DNA from 2 places in the Bacillus sp. P4_E1 genome. Region 2 is predicted to be linked to the other one. Evidence: riboswitches for the same ligand, from Rfam matches in the RefSeq annotation. Region 2 holds a riboswitch; the other holds the start of a gene.
What was found. Region 2 has a riboswitch for thiamine pyrophosphate ahead of tenA (thiaminase II). Riboswitches for the same ligand answer to the same signal wherever they lie in the genome.
Positions count from the first base shown of each region.

Region 1: another riboswitch for thiamine pyrophosphate. It lies ahead of tenA (thiaminase II); the one in region 2 lies ahead of tenA (thiaminase II).

Region 1 is NZ_JBFUIV010000003.1:2,153-6,302, forward strand. Features, by position in the region: gene AC1DS7_RS04355 (DUF3965 domain-containing protein) at 1-677, shown strand, start outside; gene AC1DS7_RS04360 (hypothetical protein) at 919-1,251, opposite strand; gene AC1DS7_RS04365 (SH3 domain-containing protein) at 1,257-2,417, opposite strand; TPP riboswitch at 2,677-2,789, shown strand; TPP riboswitch at 2,850-2,953, shown strand; gene tenA (thiaminase II) at 3,043-3,738, shown strand; gene AC1DS7_RS04375 (ABC transporter ATP-binding protein) at 3,707-4,150, shown strand, end outside.
Region 2 is NZ_JBFUIV010000001.1:5,554-9,703, forward strand. Features, by position in the region: gene pdxR (MocR-like pyridoxine biosynthesis transcription factor PdxR) at 1-1,414, shown strand, start outside; gene ddlB (D-alanine--D-alanine ligase) at 1,419-2,333, shown strand; TPP riboswitch at 2,407-2,512, shown strand; gene tenA (thiaminase II) at 2,637-3,323, shown strand; gene AC1DS7_RS00045 (pPIWI_RE module domain-containing protein) at 3,655-4,150, shown strand, end outside.

The DNA of each region.
Region 1 (4,150 bases), on a different contig from region 2:
GTATAACAGATTGCAAACATCTATTATCTCATAAAGAAGTATTGGAATTTACATTCTTTTATATGTGTAAGCGAGCGAAAACACTGTCAAAAGAGAAATTAAATAGTGATATGATGAGTCTGGCAATGTATTGTAATACTTTTGTGTATGATTTATATACACATGACTTATTACGAAAGTATCGTAAGTGTACAGACTTCCTATCATATTATGGACCTAGTCAAGCAGTTTTAGCTTGTCAAAGAGCTGTACTTTCACAAATTTCCGATCGATTAGACCCTTTAAAGACAACTCATGTAGATGATTATTTATATGTGATGAAAGAAATGATGGAGCATATGACGATAGGGGTAATGGATCGGTATGGTCATTTTATTGGAAAGCTACTATCATATGTACCATTTTTCGAAATGATCCAAGTTCCACAGCATGCATATTATTGTGAAGAATTACTTTATATTTGTAAGGGAATTGAATACAAAGAAGAAATACTACGCAATTATATATTTATACAATTACATGATTGTTTACCATCATTCTTTAAACTATTTCTTAAAAATAAGCGTTATGCAACGATTCATGATATTCTTTTCTATTGGTGCGACGATGAACAAAGAATGAGCTTAGAGAAAAAATATAATCTTAGTTTCATTTATGAAAAATATGCTTGTGGATAAACCATATTTTACATATTAAAAATTAATATAAATTAAAAAGGATCTCAAGTTTATGTGAGATCCTTTTTTTGTTAGTAAAGCAAGGAGAAAGTAACTAAGATAAGAAATAACATTCCATAAAGGAGAAATTGTGCAGTATAACTTCCTTGTATACCAAAAAAAGTATTCATTTTTTCATATAAATTCAATATATATTTCATTGGATTATCTTTGAAAGATTGGTACACAGTGTCTCCTCTTTCTAAGCTTCTTGTTCATGTTTTTGGTTATTAGGAACATGAACGTATCTAGCTATGAATAATAAAACACCTATAAAGAATACAGGAAGTACGGTAGATAAATAAAAACCATTACTAATTATATTTGTTATAAGAGCACTTAAAAGAAAAATTACATTATAAATATGGGCAATTTTTTGTTTTAGCCGCATTTGTAATGCTTCCATAATGATTTCTAAAGCAACAAAAGCAATAATAATAGATAAAAATACAGTGTTCGTATTATAAATGATTAAACAACAGATTAAACCTAAAAAGGCCAGGTATTCAATAAAGAGAGGTATATTGCGTGGCATATAATTTACCTAACTAAATATGGCAGTGGGTTTACTGCATTTGTTTTTTCAAAATTCCATTCCCCATTATGTAATTCAAAATGGAGATGTTGCCCGTATGAATGACCTGTGTTTCCCATATGACCTACTAATTGTCCAGTTTGTACTTGATCACCAGCTTGTACAGTGCGATCCTTCATATGAGCATAAACTGTTGTATATAATTTCCCATTTATTTGATGGGCGATGAACACGACATTGCCGTAGCTAGCCGAATAATAAGATTTCACAACCTTACCTGCAGCAGCAGCTTGAATAGAGACATTTCCTTGTGCTGCTATATCTATACCATAATGCATTTGCTCCCAGCGCATATCAAAAGTGGAGCTGATTTTCCCTTGAGTAGGGAATTTGAAAACTGCTGGAATTGATGCAGGTTGAGCTGTTTTAGCTTGTGCTTGATTTTGATTTTGCACTACATAGTGTTTTGCTACATATCCGTATCCTGTGCCAAAACGAATTTTATACCAAGTACCTACCGTTTCTACTACTTGTACTTGTGTACCATTTTGTAATGAGCCAAGTAGAGTGCCACTTGTGCTAGCATTGCTACGTACATTTAATTTTGGTGTTGCAACAGTATAAGAAGGAGAACCTTGTACTGTTACACCTTTTACTAGAGGTGTGGATCCATTAGATACAAATGTTTTTTGTACGTAACCAATTTGACCGTTATGTAATATTTTGTACCAATCTCCTTGTTCACCTTGAATGGTAATGAATTGACCATTTGGTAATATATCTAGAATAGAAGACTCTGTATTAGGTTCAGAACGAACGTTTAATGCGTTTGCATTTACGATATATTGAGACTTTGGTTGAACATTTTTTTTGAATAGAATTGCATCTTTTTTCATATAGCCTGTTTTGTTGTTAACAGATACTTTATACCAATCTTGAACTGTTTCAAGAATAGTAACCGGGCTATTAAATCGAATGGTATCAACTATTGCACTGTCTGTATGGCTATTTTGATGTAGTGCAACGTTGTCAATTTTTACATATCCAGTTTTTACTGTAGATGGTTGCTTAGCAGCCGCTGTTTGTATATCGGATTCTCCCATAGAAGGAAGTAAAGAAGCAATTGCGATAGTAGTTGCTGTTAAAGCTGTGGCTTTCATATTCATGTAATAAAGACCTCCTCTAGTTGTATAGTTGTAATTTTATTATAGTATAAAGATATAATATATTGGTCGTATTCACATAAATGTAATATGAAATCAATAAAAATAATGTCAGAAGAGAGATTCGTATATAAATATTGTATATATCATTTGTGAGGTCGCATTTATATTTGTTTAACATGTTAAGAATTGATTCTTAATTAAGAAAATTAAAACAGTTGATGATGTCTTATGGCGATGTTATACTGACAGTGATAATTTTATAGTTTGCTAGGAGGGCTGGTGTTGCCAGCTGAGAGTAGGGCCATAAGCCTTTGATCCTTTTTATTACCTGATCTAGATTATGCTAGCGTAGGGAAGCAATTCGGACATTAACAATGAGTCCCCGTTTCTTTGCGTATAGAAACGGGGCTTTTTTATTTGAAAATTTCATATTAACACCACTAGGGGTGCTTTTCGTGCTGAGAGAGGAATAATCCTTAACCCTTACAACACCTGATCTAGATAATACTAGCGAAGGGAAGTGGAACAACGAATAAATTATAATTTTATTTGCTGTAACCACTTCTTATATACAGAAGTGGTTTTTTTATTGAGATAAATAGATATATAGGAAGGGGAATTATTAATGAAATTTTGTGAAAGATTATTTGATACGGTGCAGCCTGTTTGGGAGAAAAGTCATAATCATCCGTTTGTAGTAGGTATGGGGGATGGTACGTTGGAAAAAGACAAATTCCAGTACTATATTATTCAAGATTATTTATATTTGTTAGATTATGCAAAGCTATATGCAATTGGGGTTGTAAAGGCAACGAATCCACAAGTTATGGCAAAATTTGCAGAGCAAATTGATGGGATTTTAAATGGAGAAATGACGATCCATAAACAGTATGCAAACAAACTTGGCATTACTGTAGAGGAGATAGAATCTGCGAAACCATCTGCTAAAAATTTAGCCTATACAAATTACATGATGTCTGTATCTCAAAATGGCACACTTGCAGAATTAATATCAGCTTTACTTCCATGTATGTGGAGCTATTGGGAGATTGGAAAGCGTTTAAATGATATTCCTGGAGCAAGCGATCATGAGTTCTTTGGAGAGTGGATTCAAGGATATAGTTCTGAAGAATACGGTAACCTTTGTATTTGGTTAATAGATTTATTAAATGAAATGGCAGTTGGAAAGTCAGAGAAAGAGCTAGACCGATTAGAGGAGATTTTCTTATATTCCAGCCGATTTGAATATTTATTCTGGGATATGGCTTATCGTAAGGAGATGTGGGGTTTTGAGGAGCAAGAACATACTACAGTTTCATAATGTTTCCTTTCATTATGATGAGAAACCAATCATCAATGAATTAAATGCTTCTATACAAGATAAAGAGTTTGTAAGTATTATCGGGCCGAGTGGATGTGGGAAAAGTACTTTATTTCGCCTTATTACAGGCTTAGAAGAGGCAAGTACTGGACAGATAGAGCTGACAAAAACAAAGAGTCATCCTGTAGGGTATATGCCCCAAAAAGATATGCTCTTGCCGTGGAGGACGATTATTGAGAATGCTGCCCTGCCGCTAGAGTGCCAAGGTGTGCAAAAGAAAGAAGCGCAAGTAAAAGTGAAAGAACTGTTACATAAATTTGGTTTACAAGGGTACGAGAAAAAATATCCGAAAGATTTATCTGGTGGTATGAGGCAACGCGTATCTTTTATCCGAACTTTATTAACAGGCGGG
Region 2 (4,150 bases):
CGTTTATATTCAATTAAAGGATTATTTAAAAAAGATGATTATGAAAGGGCATTTGTTGGGGGACCAAAAAATCCCATCAACAAGGGAACTGAGTGAATTATTATCAGTGAGCAGAAATACAGTACTCTCTGCATATGCGGATTTAGAACAAGAAGGACTCATTTATGCAGTTAAAGGAAAAGGAAATTTCGTTGCGAAGGTGGATATAAGTAACACCTCGTCTGTTGAAATAGATTGGAAAAATAAACTTAATACAGTTACCACATTAGCGGATGAATTAGACTTAATGAAGCATGGAGTTCGCTGGGAAAAAGGAATGATTGTTTTTAATAGTATAGCCCCGGACGAAAAGCTATTTGATGTTGAAAATTTCAAAAGAGCTTTTCTTACTCGTATGTCCATTGAAGGGGATATCGTATTGAACTACGGATATGCAAAAGGTTATAGACCGTTAATTAATTATTTACTTCATTACATGGAAATGAAAGGTGTAGATATTTCGAACAAAGATATTCTAATTACAAATGGATTTACAGAAGGATTAGATATTGTGTTATCTTCTTTATCGAAGAAATCAGGGCGTGTTATTTGTGAGAACCCAACTCACCATGCTGCATTGAAGCTTTTTCGTTTACATGGACTTGAAGTTCATGGAATTAATATGAATGATGATGGTATTGATACGAATGAAGTAGAAAAAAGTTTGCGTGAAAAGGATTTTGATTTCGCGTATTTAATCCCTTCTTATCATAATCCGACTGGTATTGTTACGAGTTCGGAGAAAAGAACGGAATTGATGAGGTTATTTTCAAAATACAAGATCCCTATTATAGAGGATGGGTTTAATGAAGAATTACGTTATTCGGGTTCACATTTATCGCCATTATTAACTTTTGCAGGGGCTGGTAATAATGTGATTTATATTAGTAGCTTTTCAAAGGTACTTTTCCCTGGTTTACGTGTAGGTTGGATCATTGCAGATAAAGAACTGATACATTATTTAGAAAGTGTTAAAAGAGCCAGAACCATTCACACATCTACGTTAGATCAAGCTGTTCTGTTTCAATATTTACATGAAGGATATTTTGAAAAATATTTAAAAAAAGCAAGATCTGTTTATAAGAAAAAATATGAGTTAGCTGTTGGGGCGTGTAATCAGTACATTCCGTTTAAAAGAATGACTGGAGACGGTGGACTTCATTTGTTTATAGAGTTGGAAGAAAAAATTCAAGCCCGCACACTTTTACAAAAGTGTTATGAGAAAGGAGTTACGTTTTCTCCTGGAGATGTTTTTTACTCTGATGGAGGAGGAGCGAACACATTCCGATTAGGATTTTCACGTTTGAAAGAACAGGAAATTGTTAGCGGGATTCAAATAATTGGTGAAACTTTAAAAAATGAAACTTGGAGTTGAGAAAATGAGAATTGGCGTTATTATGGGAGGAGTATCCTCTGAAAAACAAGTATCAATTATGACTGGGAATGAAATGATTGCACATTTAGATAAGAGTAAATATGAAATCGTTCCAATTACGTTAAATGAAAAAATGGATTTAATTGAAAAAGCGAAAGACATTGATTTTGCATTGCTAGCATTACACGGAAAATACGGAGAAGATGGTACGGTTCAAGGGACGCTTGAGAGTTTAGGTATTCCATATAGCGGCAGTAATATGTTATCTAGCGGTATATGTATGGATAAAAATATTTCGAAAAAGATTTTGCGTTATGAAGGAGTAGAAACACCAGATTGGATTGAACTTACAAAAATGGAGGATCTAAAGCTTGAGGAGTTAGATAAATTAGGCTTTCCGTTAGTGGTAAAACCAAACTCTGGCGGCTCAAGTGTTGGAGTTAAGATTGTCTATGATAAAAATGAATTAATCTCTATGCTAGAAACTGTATTCGAATGGGATTCTGAAGTAGTAATTGAGAAGTATATAAAAGGTGACGAGATTACATGTTCAATTTTTGATGGGCAACAGTTACCTATCATTTCGATTCGACATGCTGCTGTGTTCTTTGACTATAATGCAAAATATGATGATACTAGTACAGTTGAAGAAGTTATTGAACTTCCAGCTGAAATAAAGGAACGTGTAAATAAAGCGTCACTGGCTTGTTATAAAGCATTAAAATGTAGTGTTTATGCAAGGGTTGATATGATGGTGAAGGAAGGAATTCCATATGTAATGGAAGTTAATACATTACCAGGGATGACACAATCAAGTTTACTGCCAAAAAGTGCGGAAGCAGCGGGAATTAATTATAGCAAACTATTAGATATGATAATTGAAACTTCATTAAAAGTAAGGAAAGAAGAAGGTTTTTAAGGTAGTTATATAATTAATTCTTTTGACAGTTCCACGAATTATGCTATGATAATTACAATACGACAACTAAATATTTATCCACTAGGGGGGCCTTTTATAGGCTGAGATCAGATGAAATTTTGAGACTCTTAGTACCTGATCTGGTTAATGCCAGCGTAGGGAAGTGGGAAAGACGTTGCTATTTAACGAATAAATACTGTCAATTTCACTTTCTTTACGCCTGTAAAGAAAGTTTTTTTATTTTACAGCTTTAATAATTGTGGATAAATACGTATATTTTTTACATTATTTGGAGGGATTTGAATGACTTTTTCACAATCATTACGTAAAGAAGTAGATTCAATTTGGGAAGCAAGTTTTAACCATCCTTTTGTAAAAAAACTAGGCGAAGGAACATTAGATTTAGCTAGTTTTCGATATTATGTGCTTCAAGATTCTTATTATTTGAGTCATTTTGCTAGAGTACAAACGTTAGGTGCTGCAAAGGCTCTTGAATTAGAAACGACAGCTCGTATGGCACACCATGCACAAAATACGTATGAAGCTGAGTTATCATTACATGAGAATTTCGCAAAGAAATTAGGGATTACAAAAGAAGAAAAAGATAATTTTATTCCTGCGCCAACTGCATATGCATATACATCTCATATGTATCGTGCAGCTTATGAAGGGCATTTAGGAGATATTATTGCGGCTATTTTACCTTGTTATTGGTTATATTATGAAATCGGTGAACGATTAAAAGAATGTCAACCAGAAGAGCCAATTTATCAAGAATGGATTTCTGCATATGGATCTGATTGGTTCCGTACTCTAGTAGAAGAGCAAATCACACGATTAGATACGATCGCTGAAAAAGTAACAGAGGCAGACCGTAATCGTATGAGACAACATTTTATTTTTAGTAGTCAATATGAATATTCATTTTGGGAAATGGCATATACATTAGAAAAATGGCCGGTGAATGAAGAAGTTAAAGGTGTTATTTAATTAAGAGTATATAAAAGGTATCGCTATATAAAGAGGCGATACCTTTTATTATATTTAGTTTCTGTAATTTTTTTGTAAATCATAGATAAAAAATATAATAATTCATTATAATGATTTTATAATATAAAGTCCCATAAGGAGGTAGTTATATGTTAATAGTTACTTTATATTAATTTGATTTTAATAATGTTTTATTTAAATAACCAAATGTAATTTAGTTATTTCCTTTAATGTGCTTGGTTAAAATTTGATTCGTTAATGCTTAAAAAATTGGTATCTTTTCTAGTATTATTCATGATCAATATAAATTAAGAGAGGAAGTATTAATAATATGGAAAAATTACAGTTATTAGCATTTAAAAATATAGTAGAACCCCTCTATAATGAGAAAGTATCGTATATTTATTTTCCTATTGAATGGCTTGAGATTGTAGAGATACATTATAGAACATTTTTATTAACGAGCAAATTAAAACTTGTAAATGAAAGATTGTATGAAATGTTTTCTGATATATTATTCATTCAGCATAATCCATATATATTAAAGGAAGATACGCCCTGGATTGTAGCAAAAGAACCAATGAAACAAGAACAGTTAGACTATATTTTCCAAAGCTGGTATGAGGTTATTCATGATTGGAAACCTAATAAATTAATAGATCCACCACATTTAGAATGGCAGTATGATTTAATTAGTAATTTACCAGCATTACATGATAAAAAAACGTTTTCTAAATGGGTACCAGCTCTAATTACTCATATTTTTTGCGAACAGCCTTTACGTATGGAAAATAAAAATGAGGAAGAAATATATTTTTCACCACTGC